Regions from separate parts of the Bariatricus sp. HCP28S3_A7 genome, predicted to be linked through region 2. Evidence: riboswitches for the same ligand, from Rfam matches in the RefSeq annotation. Region 2 holds a riboswitch; each other region holds the start of a gene.
What was found. A riboswitch is a leader RNA that binds a small molecule or an ion and turns the genes downstream of it on or off. The one in region 2 is predicted to bind cobalamin.
Positions count from the first base shown of each region.

Region 1: another riboswitch for cobalamin. It lies ahead of ACTNA4_RS02000 (ABC transporter substrate-binding protein); the one in region 2 lies ahead of ACTNA4_RS03965 (sirohydrochlorin cobaltochelatase).
Region 3: another riboswitch for cobalamin. It lies ahead of ACTNA4_RS13955 (sirohydrochlorin cobaltochelatase); the one in region 2 lies ahead of ACTNA4_RS03965 (sirohydrochlorin cobaltochelatase).

Region 1 covers NZ_JBQHSG010000002.1:133,095-139,844, reverse strand. Annotated here, with positions in the region: gene ACTNA4_RS02005 (ABC-F family ATP-binding cassette domain-containing protein) at 1-1,401, opposite strand, end outside; cobalamin riboswitch at 1,549-1,747, shown strand; gene ACTNA4_RS02000 (ABC transporter substrate-binding protein) at 1,876-3,084, shown strand; gene ACTNA4_RS01995 (FecCD family ABC transporter permease) at 3,115-4,167, shown strand; gene ACTNA4_RS01990 (ABC transporter ATP-binding protein) at 4,167-5,297, shown strand; gene ACTNA4_RS01985 (cob(I)yrinic acid a,c-diamide adenosyltransferase) at 5,282-5,809, shown strand; gene yfcE (phosphodiesterase) at 5,869-6,423, shown strand.
Region 2 covers NZ_JBQHSG010000004.1:52,100-58,849, forward strand. Annotated here, with positions in the region: gene ACTNA4_RS03945 (glycogen/starch synthase) at 1-2,076, opposite strand, end outside; gene ACTNA4_RS03950 (hypothetical protein) at 2,256-2,381, opposite strand; gene ACTNA4_RS03955 (cyclase family protein) at 2,353-2,643, opposite strand; gene ACTNA4_RS03960 (hypothetical protein) at 2,862-3,380, opposite strand; gene ACTNA4_RS03965 (sirohydrochlorin cobaltochelatase) at 3,397-4,584, opposite strand; cobalamin riboswitch at 4,804-4,991, opposite strand; gene ACTNA4_RS03970 (PTS ascorbate transporter subunit IIC) at 5,141-5,353, opposite strand; gene ACTNA4_RS03975 (SPFH domain-containing protein) at 5,355-6,362, opposite strand; gene ACTNA4_RS03980 (YitT family protein) at 6,508-6,750, opposite strand, start outside.
Region 3 covers NZ_JBQHSG010000030.1:9,032-15,781, reverse strand. Annotated here, with positions in the region: gene ACTNA4_RS13970 (FtsX-like permease family protein) at 1-310, opposite strand, end outside; gene ACTNA4_RS13965 (FtsX-like permease family protein) at 255-2,132, opposite strand; gene ACTNA4_RS13960 (ABC transporter ATP-binding protein) at 2,147-2,863, opposite strand; gene ACTNA4_RS13955 (sirohydrochlorin cobaltochelatase) at 3,163-4,371, opposite strand; cobalamin riboswitch at 4,601-4,789, opposite strand; gene ACTNA4_RS13950 (acyl-CoA dehydratase activase) at 4,915-5,679, opposite strand; gene ACTNA4_RS13945 (DUF3343 domain-containing protein) at 5,693-5,953, opposite strand; gene ACTNA4_RS13940 (double-cubane-cluster-containing anaerobic reductase) at 5,976-6,750, opposite strand, start outside.

The DNA of each region.
Region 1 (6,750 bases), on a different contig from region 2:
AGGTTCGTCCAGCATCAGCACATTGGTTTCTTTGTTCAGGATCTTGCACAGGCGCACTTTTGCCTGTTCCCCGCCGCTCAAGACGCGAATCTGGCTTTCGATGTGTTTGGTCGTAAGTCCGCATTTGGCGAGCGCGGAGCGTACTTCATACTGAGTGTAGGAAGGGAATTCTTCCCAGATCTCATCGATGCAGGTGGTTCGGTTGTTGTGGCCTGCCTCCTGTTCAAAATAGCCGGTCAGCAGATTCTCGCCCAGCTCACATTTACCGGAAAGCGGAGGAACCAGACCGAGAATACTCTTGATCAGCGTAGTCTTTCCGATTCCGTTTGCACCGGTCAGCGCAATTTTCTGGCCACGCTCCAGCGTGAGGTTCAGAGGCCGTGAAAGGGGTTCGTCGTAACCGATGACGAAATCTTTGGTCTCAAAGATGTATTTACCCGGTGTCCGGCCGAGGCGGAAATGGAATTCCGGCTTCGGACGCTCGGCGGCGAGCTCTATGACATCCATCTTATCCAGCTTTTTCTGACGGGACATGGCCATGTTGCGGGTGGAGACGCGCGCTTTATTGCGTGCCACAAAATCCTTGAGTTGACTGATTTCCTGCTGCTGCTTCTTGTAGGCAGCCTCAAGCTGGGCTTTCTTCACTTCGTAGATTTTCTGGAAATTGTCATAATCTCCGACGTAGCGGTTCAGTTCCTGATTTTCCATATGATAAATGATGTTCACCACTTCATTCAGAAACGGAATGTCATGGGAAATCAGGACGAACGCATTTTCATATTCGGTGAGATAACGTTTCAGCCAGTTGATATGTTCTTCGTCCAGATAGTTGGTTGGCTCGTCCAGAAGCAGGATGTCCGGCTTTTCCAGAAGGAGTTTGCCGAGCAGGATACGGGTGCGCTGGCCGCCGCTTAAGTCGGTGACATCCTTGTCCAGTCCAAGATCCAGAAGCCCCAGCGCGCGTGCGACTTCTTCGACCTTTGCATCGATCACATAGAAATCGTGCATGGTCAGTGTGTCCTGGATGGTCCCAAGCTCTTCCATAAGTGTCATCATAGTATCTTCATCCACGTCCCCGAGGCGGTCACAGATCTCGTTCATCTTCGTTTCCAGTTCAAAAAGCCAGGAAAAGGCGGATTTCAGCACTTCGCGGATCGTCATGCCCTTTTCAAGTACAGTGTGCTGATCGAGATAACCGACACGGACATTTTTTGCCCATTCGATTTTCCCTTCGTCCGGCTGGAGTTTTCCTGTAACAATATTAAAAAAAGTAGATTTCCCTTCTCCGTTGGCTCCGACAAGTCCAATGTGTTCGCCTTTCAGAAGACGGAAGGACACATCATGAAAAATGGCGCGGTCACCGAAGCCGTGGGAAAGATGTTCAACATTTAAAATGCTCATTTTCGATTCTCCTTTGTTATGTGGTAACAAGTGACAGTGTCCTGCTTATTATATTATATCTACCGGATAAAAGGCAATGGATTTCGAAAGGATTTCAAGGGAAAAATGCGGTTGCCATACAGGCGGGGATATGTTATAGTGAGGGTGTTCTATATTGGGCTTTTCAGTGCCGGGCAGATGATTCAGATCTGCCGGGTTAAAAGGGAATCAGGTGCAAATCCTGAGCGGTCCGGCCACTGTAAACAGGGAGCGAGGTTATAGATAAGTCATTGCGTATCCAGCGCGAGAAGGCATAACCGGGCGATGAGCTGTAAGTCAGGAGACCTGCTGAGAAGAATGTGAATAGCTTCCGATGAAAGCATAGATTTGCAGAATATTTCAGGGGGAAGTCTGCTTTCGTACAGGAAAAGCGGGCTTTTTTGAATGGGAAATTTGTGCTTTGCGGATCGGATCGAAAGTGGAAAGAGGGATACGATGAAAAAGAGAGCAGCACGGTTCCTGTGTATGATACTGATTGCGGTACTGATTTTCGGAATTCCGGGATGTGGTTCGGAAGAGAAAACGATGCCGGAAACGGAAGAAAATAAGATGACATCTGAACCACAGCGGGAAGAGGCGAAAGAAACGCCGGGACCAATGGAAATCAAGGGACTTACTTATGAATCTGCGATGGAACTTGATTATGCAAAAGGGTTCGGGGTATATTATTATCAGGATGGATATAAGCTGATCCGGATCCGGGACGGGGAAGACTATCTTCTTGTTCCGGAGGGCAGGAATATTCCGTCGGATCTGGAAGAAGACATCGTGATTTTACATCAGCCGCTGGACCGTATTTATCTTGCGGCAACATCGGTGATGGCATTATTTGATTCGCTTGATGCATTGGATGCGATTCGCCTGAGCGGGACACAAAAATCCGGCTGGTACATTGAAAATGCGGTGCAGGCTATGGAAGATGGCGCCATCCTTTATGCCGGAAAATACAGTGAGCCGGATTATGAACTCCTGATCGATGAGGAATGTGATCTGGCTATTGAATCCACGATGATCCTGCATACTCCGAAGGTGCAGGAGATGCTTGAGATGCTTGAGATTCCGGTATTTATCGACCGGTCCAGTTATGAGACGCATCCGCTTGGAAGAACGGAGTGGATCAAGGTCTATGCCGCGATGCTGGACAAAGAAGAACAGGCAGAGACATTTTTCAAGGAACAGTCCAAAGTAATCGAAGAACTGAAGGACTTTGAAAATACAGAGCAGACGGTCGCCTTTTTCTATGTGAGTACCGATGGAACCGTCGTGGTCAGAAAGTCCGAAGATTACATTCCGAAAATGATCGAGATTGCGGGTGGACGTTATGTTTTCGATGATCTTGAAAATACGGAAAATAACAGTGCGTCGATCAGCATTTCTATGGAAGAATTCTTTGCATCTGCAGCCGACGCGGACTATCTGATCTACAATTCATCGATCGATAATCCGGTGGAATCGATGGAGGATCTTCTGGCGAAAAGTGAGCTGTTTGCAGATTTTAAAGCGGTGCAGGAAGGAAATGTGTGGTGTACCGGAAAGTACCTGTATCAGGCGACAGACATTGTCGGAAATCTGATTACAGACATTCATCTGATGCTTACCGATGGAAAAACGGAGGAGATGACATTTTTATATAAAGTGTCATGACGATATCAGGATATGAGAAAGTGAGGAACCATGGAGAAAAGGAAGAATAAGCCGGTACGAATGGAAGAGATGAGAAGACGGATCCGGTATTTGCTGGTGTTTGCCGGACTTCTGGCTGCATTTTGTGTGATTATTGTGCTGAATATTAATACGGGAAATGTACATATTTCTGTTTCTGAGATTCTGAATATTCTATTCGGACAGGCAAAGCAGGATGCGAATTACAGTATCATCTGGAAAATTCGTCTGCCAAGAGTTCTGATGGCAGCCCTTCTCGGAGGTGCCCTTTCTCTGTCCGGGTTCCTGCTTCAGACTTTTTTTGCCAATCCGATTGCAGGCCCCTTTGTGCTTGGCATTTCCTCGGGCGCGAAAATGGTGGTCGCCCTGACGATGATCGTATTTCTGAAGTACTTCAGCAGAGTCTCTTCGTATACGCTCATTATAGCGGCATTTATAGGTTCACTGATTGCGACCGGATTCATCCTTCTGATGTCAAGAAAGATCAATCATATGGCAACCCTTCTGGTGGCCGGAATCATGATCGGCTATATCTGTTCGGCGGTTACGGATTTTGTGGTTACATTTGCGGAGGACTCGGATATCGTGAATTTGCACGGCTGGTCTCAGGGAAGCTTTTCTGGGATGAGCTGGAGCAACGTGAAGGTTGCTTTTGTATTGATTGCTGTCACCGTTGTGATTACCTTCCTCTATTCCAAGCCAATCGGTGCGTACCAGCTTGGCGAAGCCTATGCGAGAAGCGCAGGAGTCAATATCCGAGTTTTTCGTGTGCTTCTGATCCTGCTCTCCAGTATGCTGTCGGGCTGTGTGACCGCATTTGCCGGACCGGTTTCTTTTGTTGGGATCGCGGTTCCGTTTCTGGTAAAGAGGATGCTGAATACGGCGAAACCGCTGATCGTGATCCCGGGAACATTTCTGGGAGGAGCGGTGTTCTGTATGGGGTGTGATCTTATTGCACGGATGGCATTTGCACCGCTGGAACTCAATATCAGTACGGTCACTTCCATTTTCGGAGCACCGGTCGTCATCTTTATGATGCTGCACAGACAGAAGGGAAGAGAATGATGGAAAATGCATATGTAAAGTTGCAGGATCTGACGGTAGGCTATCATGGGAAACCCCTGATCCGCGATATTTGCACGGAGATTCAAAAAGGGGAGATCGTAACACTGATCGGTCCAAATGGTGCTGGAAAATCGACCATTTTAAAAAGTATCACCCGACAGATCAAAACGCTTGGAGGAAATGTCTCCATTGCGGATGAGAGGATCGATGCTATGGAAAATGCTATTCTTGCCAGGAAAATGGCGGTGGTGCTGACGGAGCGGATGAAGACGGAACTGATGACCTGCCGCGATGTGGTGGAAACCGGTCGGTATCCGTATACCGGAAGGCTGGGGATCCTCACGAAGAAAGATAAAGAAATCGTAGATGAGGCAATGGAAGCGGTGCATGTCCGTGAGCTTGAAAATCAAAGCTTTCAGGCGATCAGTGACGGGCAGAGACAGCGGATCATGCTTGCGCGTGCGATCTGCCAGGAGCCGGAGGTTCTGATCCTGGATGAACCGACTTCCTATCTGGATATTCATTATAAACTCGAACTTCTGTCGATGCTCCGGAAACTGGCAAAGGAGAAAAAAATCACGGTCGTCATGTCGCTTCACGAGATCGATCTGGCACAGAAAATATCGGATAAGATTCTCTGCGTCAGGGGTGACCGGATTTTCTGCTATGGGAAACCGGAAGAAGTATTCAAAGAAGAAGTAATCCGGGAACTCTACGGACTCGACAACGGATCCTATGACCCGTGCTTTGGAAGTGTCGAGCTTCCGAGACCGGAGGGAGAGCCGCGTGTTTTTGTAATCTCCGCCTGCGGAACAGGCATTCCGGTATACAGGAAACTGCAGAAAGAAAATATTCCGTTTGTTGCCGGAATACTATACCGCAATGACGTGGACTATCATGTGGCGAAAAGGCTTGCGGCAAAGGTGATCGAAGAAGAACCATTTTGCAGTATCCGTGATGAGGCATATCAGGAGGCAAAAGCAACGATCGATTCCTGCCAGTACGTTATCAACGCAGGCGTTACGATCGGAGAGGGAAACCGGCGGATAGCAGAACTTCTGCATGCTGCCAAAAAGAGTGGCAAAATCTGTGAATGGAAGGAAGGGAGCGGTGGATGGAAAGCGGAATGATTCATATTTATTGCGGAGACGGAAAAGGGAAAACGACAGCGGCAACAGGACTTGCCGTCCGTGCGGCTGGCTGTGGACTTAAGGTGCTGTTCGTACGTTTTCTGAAAAATGAGAATTCTGGAGAACTGCGGATTCTGGATATCATACCGGAAATCGAAGTGATGCATATGACAAAAAGCTTCGGTTTCTTTAAGACGCTTGACGCAAAAGAGCAGGAAGAGGCACGAAGCGCCTATGCGAAGCTGTGGGATGACGCAATCCGGAAAATACAGGAAGAGCCTTATGATATGCTGGTCATGGATGAGTTTATGGCGGCTTATCAATACGGAATGATCGACCACGAAGCGGCTGTAACGTTTCTGAAAGAACGGCCGAAAGGCTTGGAGGTCGTTCTGACCGGAAGAAATCCGGAACCGGAGCTTCTGGAACTGGCGGATTATATCTCTGAGATTACAAAAAGAAAGCACCCATTCGATCAGGGAATTTATGCCCGGCGCGGGATCGAGTATTAAAACAAGATTCTGTTGGAATTGGTTTAGTGGAAAAAAGACAGAAAGATGAGGAAAGAAAAATGAAATGGATGATCGCATCCGACATTCACGGGTCGGAATATTATTGTAAAAAAATGCTGGAGGCATATGACAGAGAAAAGGCGGGGAAGTTATTGCTTCTCGGCGATGTCCTGTATCATGGGCCGCGAAATGATCTGCCGAGAGATTATGCACCGAAGGCAGTTATAGAACTGTTGAACGCGCGGAAGGATCAGATTCTCTGCGTGAGAGGAAACTGTGATACAGAAGTAGATCAGATGGTGCTGAAGTTCCCGGTTCTGGCGGATTATTGTATTGTATGCGATGGAAAAACGACGATCTATGCGACACATGGACACGTTTATAACGAAAAGAATTTGCCTCCGATTCAGAAAGGAGATATCCTTCTGAACGGACACACTCATGTGCCGAAATGCACGCAGCATGAGGAGTATGTTTATATGAATCCGGGTTCCGTTTCCATTCCGAAAGAGGAAAGCCATCATGGATATATGATTCTGGAGCAGGATGAATTTGTTTGGAAAGATCTGGATGGAACTGAAATAATGCGGTGGAAAAATGAACATGTAAAATGAACATGTAAAATTAAACTACAACTTCAATGACAGGGAACGAAACATCTGTTATAATAATACTTGTCCGAAAGAGGTGGCGGAAGACGAGGAGTTATTATCTGAAACCGACACTTCTGCATGACAAGAGGATTGGAGCATGAATATGATTTATGGAAATGTGATATGCTCACGGAACGTCAGATTTATACGAAGGAGGGTGATCGTCATGGATATTTAAGGAATTGACCTAATCAGACAGTTGTTATATCTTTCAAGGACAAAAATCTATTATTACTATCAATTTATTATCATGGATACATGTGCTTATCATGTATTTTGTTTTCAAAA
Region 2 (6,750 bases):
CTCCTTATACTGTTTTGCTGAATTCTCCCATGAAAAGTTCTTGTCCATATCTCTCTGAACCATCTCATCCCAGCACCAGCGATTTGTAAAGAATAATGTCTTTGCTCTGTTAATAGCATCCAATAACAAGCCTGCATCATAACGGTCGAATGTAAATCCGTTTCCTGTATTCGTAAACATGTTATATGGTTCAACAGTGTCCTTCAGTCCACCGGTCTCACGAACAATTGGAATTGTACCATAATGCATAGCAATTAACTGGGTAAGTCCGCAAGGTTCAAACTGCGAAGGTACCAGTAAAGCATCTGCACCCGCATAAATTCTGTGAGCTCTTGTTTCATCATACATGATGTTGGAGCATACATTTCCCTTATATGCATTCTCATAATAACGGAAAGAATTCTCATATACATCATCTCCGGTACCAAGTACAACGAACTGGGTATGTTCATCCATAACCTGACGAAGAATGGTATTGACAAGATCCAGTCCCTTCTGATCGGTCAATCTCGAAATCAGACCAATGACAAACTTATGGTCATCCTGAACAAGTCCCAGCTCTTCCTGCAGTTTCCGCTTGTTTTCCCTCTTCTTCTCTAATACATTCGTGATGTCATAGTTTGCATACAATCTGGAATCTGTGCTGGTGTTCCAGATATCATAATCGATACCGTTGACGATACCTCTCAATTTTCTCCAGTGATGTCTCAGATGCGCATCCAGTTTCTCTCCGTAGTATGCTGTCTGAATCTCACCGGCGTATGTATTGCTGACAGTTGTAATAATATTAGCGTAAGCCAGTCCTCCTTTTAACATATTCGCATCGTTGTAGTTTACTTTCAGTGCATCTTTGTTAAATACGTAATCCGGAAGTCCTGACCAGTAGCGGATCGTCGGAATATTGTAAATACCCTGGAAACGCAGATTATGGATCGTTAAGATCGTCTTTGCAGTAGTCAGCTTTGTATTTTCGAATAAAGTTCTAAGATATACCGGAACCAGAGCTGCCTGCCAGTCGTGACAATGAATGATATCCGGAACCCAGTTCAGATAATTCAGTGCTGCAAGTGCTGCCTTGGCGAAATAGCAGTATTTCGGAATATCATCAATCAGATTCGTATATGGATTTCCACTGCTGAAAAATTCTTCATTATCAATAAAATCATACACAACTCCATCCCATACATATTCCATAATACCTACATAATAGGATCTGCCGTCTGCACACAGATTCATCTGGAAGGATCCTTTGTATACCATCTTCTCCTGATATTTCTGCGGTATACATTTGTAAAGTGGGATAATTACCTTCACATCACAATTCTGTTTAACTAATGCCTTCGGGAGCGCGTACATAACATCACCCAAACCTCCGGTCTTCACGAATGGATAGCATTCTGAACCGATAAATGCGATACTTCTTCTTGGACTCATATATACCTCCTGTTTCGGTTCTTCTTTTACCTCTTCTGCCGGTGCTTCTTTGGTTTCCTCTGCCGGTGCTTCTTCTGTTGCCGGTTCCTCTTTGGTTTCCTCTGCCGGTGCTTCTTCTGCTGCCGGTTCTTCTTTGGTTTCTTCCACCGGTGCTTCTTCTGCTGCCGGTTCTTCTTTGGTTTCTTCCACCGGTGCTTCTTCTGCTGCCGGTTCTTCTTTGGTTTCTTCCACCGGTGCTTCTTCTACTACCGGTTCTTCTTTTACTTCTACTACCGCTTCCGCCTTAACTTCTTCCGTTTTCTCTTCTTTTACTTCCTCTGCCTTTGGCTCTTCAGCTTTCACTTCTTCCGCCTCTTTTTCTGCAGGTTCTGCTTTTTTTCTGGTAGTTTTTCTTGTCGTTGTTTTCTTTATCGCAGTCGTTTTCTTTGCTGCTGCCCTCTTCGTAGTTTTCTTTTCTTCAGGTGCTTCCGCCTTTACTGCATCTGCCCCTTCCGGTTTCTCAGTTTCCTTAGCAATCTCTTCTTTCACGATTTCTTCTCCCGGCTCCGTTGTCAAAGAAGCTTCAACCGTTGCCTTTTTGGCAGTCCCTTTTGCCGGTGTACTTTTCTTTACTGCAGTTTTGGTAGTTTGTTTTCTTGCCATTTTATACCTCTCCATAAAAAATACTAATTGTTCACTGTTTGTAATATTTAGAATCTTATATTATTATAACACACAAATCCAAAAATGGGTAAATTTCGTATTCTTTTTATAAAGTAACTTTCAAATACACCTCGACGTACTTACCGCGTGGCAGGAGTCTTATCTTCTTTCAAAATAACTCAGTCCAATTCCACCAGTATCGCCCGGCAAGGTGCCCCATCTCCGTCTCCCAGATTGATCGGTGTCGCATTCAGGAAATAGCATCCTTCGGGAACCCTATCCAGACAGATTCCTTCCAGCAACACAATTTCCGCTCCCAGAAGTGTGTTCTGTTACATAGGCATTTCCGATAAATTTTTCCAGTTTTACCTGGTCGATTGTTCTTCCTTTCTGGAAAAAATGATATGGAGCATCCACATGTGTTCCGTTGTGGGCACACATTCGAAATGCCGATAAATTGCATGGCGAATCCTTTGCTATCACGGATAAGATCTCTTTTTCAGGAGCCGAATCTCCGGGAAATACATTGCATCCGAACACTTCCTGCGAAATATCATATATTCTCATCTCTTCTCCCTCCATTAACCTATTTTATCCAGTATATCACTTTTTTGAAAACAATATTGTCAATCATCAATTATTTTCCCTTATAATAAAAAACCAGACGTTACAATTTTGTTCATCCTGCCAATTGTACCGTCCGGTTATTCACATTATTTGTTTCTTCCAGGTTCGATCTCCGTTCCACCAACGATTTCGCTGTAACTTAACAGCACCCTGACATTTTATTCTTCCCGAACCGGATTCGATACGCTGACTTTATGATCATACCATTTTCCTTTCGTTCCAATCAGCGCAAGGTCAAATTCTTCATCCAACGCCGGAACCGGAACATCAAATCCATTCACTTCTTCCGTCGTTCCATCACTATAGGTAACCGTATCTTCGGTAGGAATCAGAAGCTCCGCTCCTTCTTTCACGGCAGCCTCTGCAAGTCCCGGATAGAGATTGACAATATTTTTCGATGTAAGTGAAATGTGAATCGTCATCTGACCATCCTTAACCGTCAGAGTTCCTTTTCCGTCACAGGCTTCATTTACATGAAACATGCTGCTGTCAGTTTGGAATTCTGCACTGTAAATTCCGTCTTCCAGTTCAGCCTCCCCGGCTTCTTCACTCTGAGCTGTATTTTCCGTAAGTGTCTCGGTATCTGTCTTTGCAGCTTCTTCTTTCTTTCCACATCCGAGCATCAACGCGGATGCCAGTATTGCCATTCCAAGCATGGCTGCTATTTTCTTCTTCATACTTCTGATCCTCCCATTATTTATCAATGACTGCCGCAGTGTGATCAACATAAATCTGCTGAATAGCCTCGATTCCACCAAGTCCTGCAATCTGCACATCCACTTGTTCAAAAAATCCGGAATTCTCAAACAGACTCTTCCATGAATCTTCATCCTCTCCGGCCATATCATTATTTGCGTGATCCCCCGCCACAACCATCAACGGCCGGAGAATGACCTTTTTATATCCCGCATTTTTTACTGCTTCAATAATTGCCTCGCAGGAAGTTTCTTCCGGTTCCCCTTCGACGGTCCCGATAAATACATTGTCGTAGCCGAGTACCTGCATCTGTGTCTGCATCTGGCTGTAGGAAACTTTTGCCGTATGGGAGGTGCCATGTCCCATAAATACAAATGCCGTACCATCTTCCTTCGCTGCATCGAGGCTGTCATATCCTGCTGTTTCAACAGCCTGTGCCGTCACTGCCTTTGCAACAGCTTCTTTATCTGAATTGATTGCCGAAGCATCGCTTCCCACTTCACCCAGAAGCGGTTCCGCAACCTTTACGGATTCAAATTTGTCCTGGTAACGCTCCACTGCTTTGACCAGTTCATCATATTCTGCTCCATGCATCAAGTGGGTCGGCTGTACGATCAGATTCTTCACATTATTTTTCACTGCACGCTCCAGAGCCTGATCCATATTGTCAATACATTCTCCGTCTCTCGCCTGTATGTGATTGATGATAATCTGCGATGTAAATGCTCTTCTTACGGACCAGTCAGGATATGCCTCCTGCAGGGCATCTTCTATTCCTTTAATATCTTCCACGCGGCTGTCATTGTAAGATGTTCCGAAGCTGACTGCCAGAAGTTCATTTTCTCCGATTCCATCCTGGTTCCTTGGATCGTCGGCGGATGCGTCTCCGGTATCTTTTCCAAAATAATCCGGGTCCGCATTTTCTCCTTCTACCAGTTCCTTCTGCTCATCCGTCAGTTCATCCCATGCTTCTTTTGCAGCCTTACACGCTTCATCCGTCTGATCGTTTCTTTCCTGAACATAGATTGCGTCTATCAAATCTGCCACCTCATTCGCTGCTTTCTGATCATCTTCTGTTTCTTTGGTCTCCTCTTTTTCTTCCCCATTTCCACCAGAACATCCTGCTATTGTTAATGTGCTGATTACGGAAACGGCCAGTAGAATTGTGAGTAATCTTTTCTTCATTCTGAATCTCCTCCTTCTTATTATGTCGTTCTCCCGATAATGCGTACAACAAAAAAGAGGTGCCTTTCCCATATCGTCGGTAAAAGGCACACTTCATAATAACATACGCAAACAGCACTCTCTCCAAAACAGCCGGTCTTTCACCGGTGCCTGATGATGAGAATGTGGAATATGACTCTTATCGGTTGCGACCAGTTACTCGTGGCCTGTGGGTTCTTCCCACTCCGTTTTTTGCAGGCAGGTCTCCTGACTTACGGATCCAGATCCAAGGCCGCCTTCCCGATTGCTCAGTGACATTCCTGGCCTTGCACTCCCCGTTTACAGTGACGAGTTCGTACAGGACTTCCACCTGTTTCCCTTTTAATCAGACAGCTAATGCTGTCTGAACCTGACGAACATACCTTATCACAAACCGCCTGAAATGTAAAGCCTGCTTCTTCGTTTTCCCCGATTCCAAATTCAATCGCTGCATGTTCATCTATTTCGGCCGGACCACTCCGGGCGACAACTCCTGCACATAACATAAAAAGACGGCTCATCACCGCCTTTTTATGTATTATTCTTCTTTCTCCGGAAGATCGATCTGTGGACGCACATGCAATTCCTTCGAAATATATTTGCCATCCTTTCGATGCTGCTTCACACATTCAGTCAGTAAAAATTCAATCTGCCCGTTCAGTGAACGGAAATCATCTTCAGCCCAGGCTGCGAGGGCATCGTACAGTTTTGGTGATACCCGAAGCGGTATCTGTTTTTTCGTTTCTGCCATATTAGTAAAGACTTCCTGTATTTACTATCGGCTGTGCATCATGATTTCCACAAAGCACAACCAGCAGATTAGATACCATCGCAGCTTTTCTTTCATCGTCTAATGCTATTGTATCCTTCTCTTCCAGCCTTTCAAGTGCCATCTCCACCATGCCCACGGCTCCGTCAACGATCATTTTTCTCGCATCGATGATCGCAGAAGCCTGCTGTCGCTGAAGCATGACTGCCGCAATCTCCGGAGCATATGCCAGATAAGTGATACGCGCTTCGATGATCGCAAGGCCTGCTTCCTCCACTCTGCCCTGGATCTCTTCTTTAATTCTTGCCGCAACCACTTCGCTGGAACCGCGAAGGCTTCCTTCATCCGCGACACCGTCTCCTGTGGTATCTACATTCGGAGATACATCGTAAGGATATAGCCGCACAATATTACGGAGCGCACTATCGCACTGCAGAGAAAGGTATTCCTTATAGTTGTCTACATTAAAAACTGCTTTTGCCGTGTCCACCACCCGCCATGTAACGGCAATTCCGATCTCCACCGGGTTGCCGAGGCAGTCATTGATCTTCTGACGGTTGTTATTCAGTGTCATAACCTTCAGAGAGATCTTCTTATTCACCGTCTCCACAGCCTGTCCTGCCTGTGGCTGTGTGAAAATTACAGACCTCTTGGACTGGCTGTCCACGTCTCCGCTCTGGTTCAGCTTTGTCTTCGCAGCCGGATTCACACCTACACAGAACGGATTCACAAAATAGAAACCAGGCTCTTTCAGCGTACCGACATAATTTCCGAAAAGAGTAAGCACAAGCGCTTCCTGTGGTTTCAGTGTCTTAAGACCTAAAAACAAAATCCAGCCAAGTGCCAGCCAGATACTGCAAAGAACCACAAGGATCCAGTATTCGTATTCGATCCCAAAGATCAGACCTACCGTTGCGAGTACATACAGAGCGATGGTCAGAAGCAGTACCGGCATTCCGTTCTTCCTATTGTTTAATGTGATTTCCTTCATGAGTTCCCCCTCCTTTATTTTGATATCAAAATGATATCATATTTATTTCATATGTGCAATATAATTTTGAAAAGAAAATAGATTTTGGATTAAAAAACAAAAGCCGGTGAAATGTGGATTCACACAAATCACTGGCTTTGATTTCTCAATACACTTTCGGTTTATATCTCATGTCATGTACCGAATACACCGTCATAAATGCATCCGGATCCTTTTCATTCATGAATCTCATCAGCTTCTGATATTCATGTTTGTCTACAATTGCAATGATCTCCCGGCGCTTTTCAAGCGTATACGCCCCAATCGCTTCATAGATCGTTGCACCGCTGTGCAGATCGTTCAGAATAAAATCCCGCACCAATTCTTCCTTCTGGGATACAATGCACAC
Region 3 (6,750 bases), on a different contig from region 2:
CTTCTTCCATCGGAATCTTTCGGATCCTCCGAAAATCCAGCACCAGCACCATCAAATACCCAAGAAGCACAAAGACAAACATCTTTATATATCCTATCGGTTCTATCACAAAAGCAAACCAGCCACTGTATTCAGACATAATACTTTTCCATGCCTGATTCATAACCATAGCGCCTAATATCACGCTCACCGTATCTGCCACAATCACTACCATTGTTGTAGAAAGCAAATACAGACTTGCGATTTCACGGTTTTCATAACCAAGAATCTTCGTCATGGAGATTGCCGTTTCGTTCTTTTCGATAATCAACTTCGTCAGAAGATAGATCAGGACCGCTGACAACAGAATACACAAAATCTGAAAATACTGCAATATTCTGGCATTTTTCGTAAATTCCTGCCACCTTGAACTGATACTGCTTATATTCATATTTTTCATCCAGCGTGATGACATCTCCCACTTTCAGATTATACTTTTCAATAAATGGCCGGGAAAGATATACTTCATTTTCTTTCAACGATGCTAAATCTTCGATCCGGATATATTTGCTGTCATCCTTGACCCCATAAACAGATACTTCTTCATCCAGTGCATCCCCTGTCTTCTTCAGTGCCTTCATGCAAAATTGCTCTGCATCTGTAACATCCGTCTGAATCATTTGTCCTTCTTCGTCTTCACAAGATTTCAATACATACTGGTATTTTGCAAACATCAGATTTTCTGCATGATCCTGATAGTACTTCAGCGTAGACGGCATTCCGACCGCCATTGCCAGCATAACCATAACAAAGAAAATACCTGCAAAAAGAACAGCATAATTTGGCATGTTCTGAAATATGATACGCAGACGGAATCTGCTGAAGAACTTCCACTTCGGCAGCCGTATCGTTTTCTTCCGTCTTGTTTTTTTAAGATCACGCCGTAAAAACTGCAAAGGCGTATGCTGCATCATGTAAATGATCACAATCAGATTCACTGCAAGCATCAGGAATACTGGTATCACTGTCGTCTTAATAAATGCATCCGGATTCCATATTGTTTCATAAGCAGGGAGGCTGTAACTGTTATAATACATGGATACTACAACATCTTTGAAGACAGTATAGCCCAACAGGTTACCAACAACAGCTGCAATCATTGTTACAAGCACAGGCATTGCCAGATAATGCCGCACGAGCTCACCCTTTGTATATCCGGATGCCCGCAGGGTGCCAATCGTCTGTGATTCTTTCGCAATGGTATTACTGATGGTGACCGCAAAAATAAATGCAATGATCACAATCAGGATATCCAGCAGGACTCCGCCCATCGCTTCATCTGACCCCATATCATCCGTTGCAAAGTTGACTGCCGGGTTTGCATAACGGGGCAAATAATCCTGAAGTTCATTATCCCACATGACCGTCTGGGTAAGCAAAGCCCTCATAAAATCGTCCGACTGTTTCTTTTCTTCAATCTCATCCATCGGTTCCTGTTCATATCTCCATGCATAGGTATAATGCAACGAACCGGACAGGCGTTCAAAGCCATCTTTCGTCACCATCGCCACATTAAATTTCAGTGCATCAAACATCAGATCTGTACTTTTCTCATGAAGAGTAGAATAATTCACATAGGAAATCAGCCCTGTCACCTGATAGGACTGCTCACTGACGGAAATGGTATCTCCAACCTGAATTCCTGCATTATCTGCATGCATCCGGTCAATGGCAATCTCCTCTTCCGTTTCCGGGAAACTTCCTTCCATCAGGCAGGCCAGATTGATATCCTCTGTTTTTTCATACACCCGTATTGTGCCATCCGACTTTCCGTCATTATCGTGATCTTCCACCTCACTCCGATAGAAATTCTCATATACAGTTACAGGGACTGCCTTTTCACCTGTTTCGATTGCATGAATCAGCTCCTGATCCGCCTTCTCATTCAGTTCAAAGTGCCCATCCTCCAGACAATACTTTTCTTTACCATCCACTGCAGCCTGCATCATGCTCCCATTGGCAACATACATCCCTGAAACAAATCCAATTGTAAGGATTAAAAACAACGCAACCACCAGATATTTTTTCCAGTCACCTTTTAATTCTCTGGGAATGCGCTTTTGAAGCGGATTTTTCACTTTCCTGTCCCTCATACTTGCCACACTCCTTACCATTCAAGCTCCACTGCCGAAATTTTATTTGTATTTTTCTCATTATGGCGCACTCTTCCATCTCTCAGCTTGATCACATGATCTGCCATATTTTTGATAGCTTCATTATGCGTAACCATAATGACCGTATTCTTATACTTTCGATTGATGTCTTCAATCAACTTCAATATTTCCTTGGAAGTCGTATAATCCAATGCACCTGTCGGCTCATCGCAAAGCAGGATATCCGGATTCTTCACAATAGCGCGTCCGATAGAAACTCTCTGCTGCTGCCCGCCGGAGAGCTGGTTCGGGAGTTTATAACGGTGTTCATAGAGTCCCAGAGTCTGTAACAGATCATCAATATCAAGCGGATGATCCGACAGATATGCACCTACCTCAATATTTTCTTTCACATTTAAATTGCCGATCAGATTATACATCTGAAACACATATCCCAGATGCTTCCTGCGGTACTGTGTCAATTCCCTTTCTCCCATATCCTCCAGTTTGTCACCGTTTATGGAAATATAGCCGAAATCGGCACTGTCGATTCCTCCAATAATATTAAAAAGTGTGGATTTTCCCGAACCGGAAGGTCCCAGCAGAACACAGAACTCCCCTTTTGCGGCCGAAAAATTCATCCCGCATAATACTTCCTGGCGGGTGTCCCCACTTCCAAATCCTTTCTTTAAATCTACAACTTCCAAAAAATATCTCTCTTCCTCTGACATAACTACTCCTTTTCTCTTTTCAGTTTTCGCTTTTCTTTTTCCCGTTCTCGTTTCTGTGTTATTTCCATCAATTATCTTTCATTCCTCCTTCTATTTCCATCTGATAAACGAATATGGGGTTAGCTATGGCTAATTCATTATATCATATATATCTTCTAATGATTCACTCAGTCATGAAAACATTTCTCAATAATGCATGTTTGCATACAAAAAAATCGTGGCAATGCAGGAGCCCCTCTCTCCATACATTGCCACGAAACAAAAGATATTAGATCTATATTATTTATTGACTCATGCGATTACTGACCGATCACTGCTGCAGTATGTGCAATATAAATTTCCTGAATCTTAGCAATTCCTCCAAGACCAGCAATCTGTGTTTCTATACTTTCAAATTCTCCGGAAGCTTCAAACATACTCTTCCATGAGTCTTCGTCGTCTCCGGCCATGTCATTATTGGCATGATCGCCGGCCACTACCATCAGCGGACGAAGGATTACTTTTTTATACCCTGCCTGGGAAACAGCTTCAATGACAGCTTCACATGCAGTTTCTTCCGGCTCTCCTTCGACAGTTCCGATAAACACGTTCTCATATCCAAGGGCAGACATCTGTGCCTGCATCTGGCTGTAAGACACCTTCGCGGTATGAGAAGTTCCATGTCCCAGGAACACAAAAGCAGCACCATCCTCTTTTGCAGCATCCAGGCTGTCATAGCCTGCTTCGCTGACTGCTTCCGCAGTAATTGCCTCAGCAACTGCTGCCTTATCGTCATTGACAGTTTCCGCATCTGCACCCACTTCTCCAAGCAGAGGTTCTGCAACTTTTACACTCTCAAATTTGTCCGCATATGCCTCAACAGATTCCATCAATTCATCATACTCTGCGCCATGCATCAGGTGTGTCGGCTGGACAACCAGATTCTTTACGCCGTTTGCGACCGCTCGCTCCAGTGCCTGATCCATATTGTCAATGCATTCTCCGTCTCTTGCCTGAATATGATTGATAATGATCTGCGCGGTAAAGGCTCTTCTTACAGACCAGTCCGGATACGCTTCCTGAAGTGCATCTTCAATTCCTTTAATATCCTCTACACGGCTGTCATTAAAAGATGTTCCGAAGCTGACAACAAGAATCTCATTTTCTCCGATATCATCCTGATTCAGCGGATCATCCTTGGATGCATCGCCTGTATCTCTTCCAAAGTAATCCGGATCTGCATTTTCACCTTCTACCAGTTCCTTCTGGGCGTCTGTCAGTGCGTCCCAGGCTTCTTTCGCTTTCTTACACTGTTCATCCGTCTCATCCGTTCTTTGCTGTACATAGATTGCGTCAATCAGCGCTGCCACCTCATCCGCAGCCTTCTGATCCTCGTTTTCTGTACTTTCTTCCTTGTCGTTTTCTACTGTTGTTTCCGCATTTTCATCGCTTTTTCCGGAACATCCTGACAGAACCAGGGTTCCCACCAATGAAACAGCCAGTAAAATAGTTACCAGTTTTTTCTTCATCCTGCTCCTCCTTCATTTTCTGGCCATTTCCGATATATTCTCATTCGCTTTTAAGTCTGCAGGATAAAAATCTCGTAGACAAAAAAGCCCTTTTCCATAAAAATGGTAAAAGGGCGTAATGAATACATAACAAAACAGCACTCCCGGCAGATACAGGCATCGCCCGGGAATGTATCATTTCCATTATGATCGGTTGCGACCAGTTACTCGTGATCTGTGGGTCCTTCCCCACTCCGTTTTTCAATAGGCAGGTCTCCTGGCTTACGGATCTTAATCTAAGGCCGCCTTCCCAATTGCTCAGTGACATAAATGGCCTTGCACTCCCCGATCACAGTGACGAGTTCGTACAGGATTTGCACCTGTTTCCCTTTTAATCAGACAACCGGTGATTGTCTGAACCTATCAAGCTTACCTTATCATATACTGCAAAAAATGTAAAGACTCCGGAAATAGAAATATCTTACAGAAAGGAAAGCAGGAGCAAGGGTACTGATGAGTATCACCTTGCTCCTGCTCTTTGTGCTCACTTATATTTCTTTGCTACTATTTATTCTTCTTCTCCTTCGCCAGTAGTGCTGCCCCCAGCGCGCCGGCATACCGTCCGTTTTCAGTAGGTTCCACCGTCTTTCTGATTTTTGCAGAAAGGATTCTGGTAAAATATGTACTGTGACTCAACCCTCCTGTCAGAATAATCTTATCTGACAGTGCCTTCTTCTGGCTCAACTGTGCCACCTTAGATGCTACGGAATCAACGACCCCCGCCGCAATATCTTCACGATTTTTCCCGACACCGATATAATTGATGACTTCGGACTCTGCAAATACGGTGCAAAGAGAACTGATTGGTAAGACTGTTCCGCTTTCAGCCATATCAAAAAGCTCCTGAAGCGTGATTCCGAGACGATTTGCCATAATCTCCAGAAATTTCCCGGTCCCGGCGGAACATTTATCATTCATCAGGAAATCCTGCACGGTTCCGTTCTCGACCAGGATTACTTTGGTATCCTGTCCGCCCACATCAATAATCGTACAATTATCTCCTGCCATCTGTCTTCCGCCTCTTGCATGACATGTTATTTCGGTAATCACATAATCTGCAAAATCTACAGCAATTCTTCCATATCCGGTCGCTGCAACTTTTGTCTCATCAGACATGACATCCACTCCTTCTGCAAGAAGTTTCTCCTTGATAAGTAAGGTGGTCTCCTTGCTGCTCCATCCTGTAGGCAGTACAAATTGAAGCTCCTTATCCCCGATCACAGCAACTTTGGATGCTGTGGATCCGATATCTATTCCAACGTAATTCATATTCCTACCTCTTCTAACAATATTGATCTCTGTGTGGATTCAAATCCATTTCCACTTCGGTGATTTTCAAGATCTCTATATCATGTTCACGAATACACTGCCGGATCACCTCAAGATCTTCTTCTTTCACCATTAGTGAAATACCGCAGCATTTACTCGCACTTCTGGGGGTCGGGGCAATCACTGCCCAAACCCCCAGTTTTTTTAATTCTTTATAGAGACGCATTCCATTATCATGATTGGGAAACAATACATAATGCTGTATTTTCTGCATAGCTCTATGTTCCTCACATTTTTTAATTATTCAGCATTTCCACAAATGCACTGACTCTGGTACGAAGCTGCTGTGCATCACTGTCTGTATAATCTGTCTCAATTCCAAGAACCGGAATACCTGCTTCTTTCATCGCACGTTCTACAAAGTAGCCTTCTGTATCGTACAGATTACAGAATTTCAGATTCACATCAATGATACCGTCAACCTTGTACTCTTTCGCAAGACGTAAAATGTCATCAATTCTTGCGTGATTCGGCGTGAAGCAAGCACAGTTGATATTCATATACCGCTCAGAAAGAGCCATGATCTGGTCTTCCAGCGTTTCTTTTGTCTCATCCACATAGTTCTCGAAGTAGCGTGTTCCCGTACACATTTCTTCACATACCACAACCGCTCCGCTTGTCTCTACGATATTATGAAGCTTCCAGTTCGGAATTGCAAGCGGTGTTCCAGTCAGCATGATACGTTTCGTACCTGCGGGAACGACGCTGACACCATCTTTGATACGCTGTTCAAGCTCATCACAGAGCTTATTTGTCATCTGAGTAAATCTTGCCGGATCATCATAGAAAGCAATCTGGGAAATCACAAGCGCATCTGTACCGCTGATCGGAAGTGTCTCGCTCTTACGGCATTCATACAGTCTTGCGAGTGCTTTTCTCTTGTTATTGATCAGCTTAATGCTATCAGCCAGTTTTTCAGCCGTTACTTTATTTCCGGTAAATTCTTCTACCTTGTCTTTCAGAGCCGTAATTTCTTCTGCCCATGCTTTGACATCTTTTGCCCGCTTCATC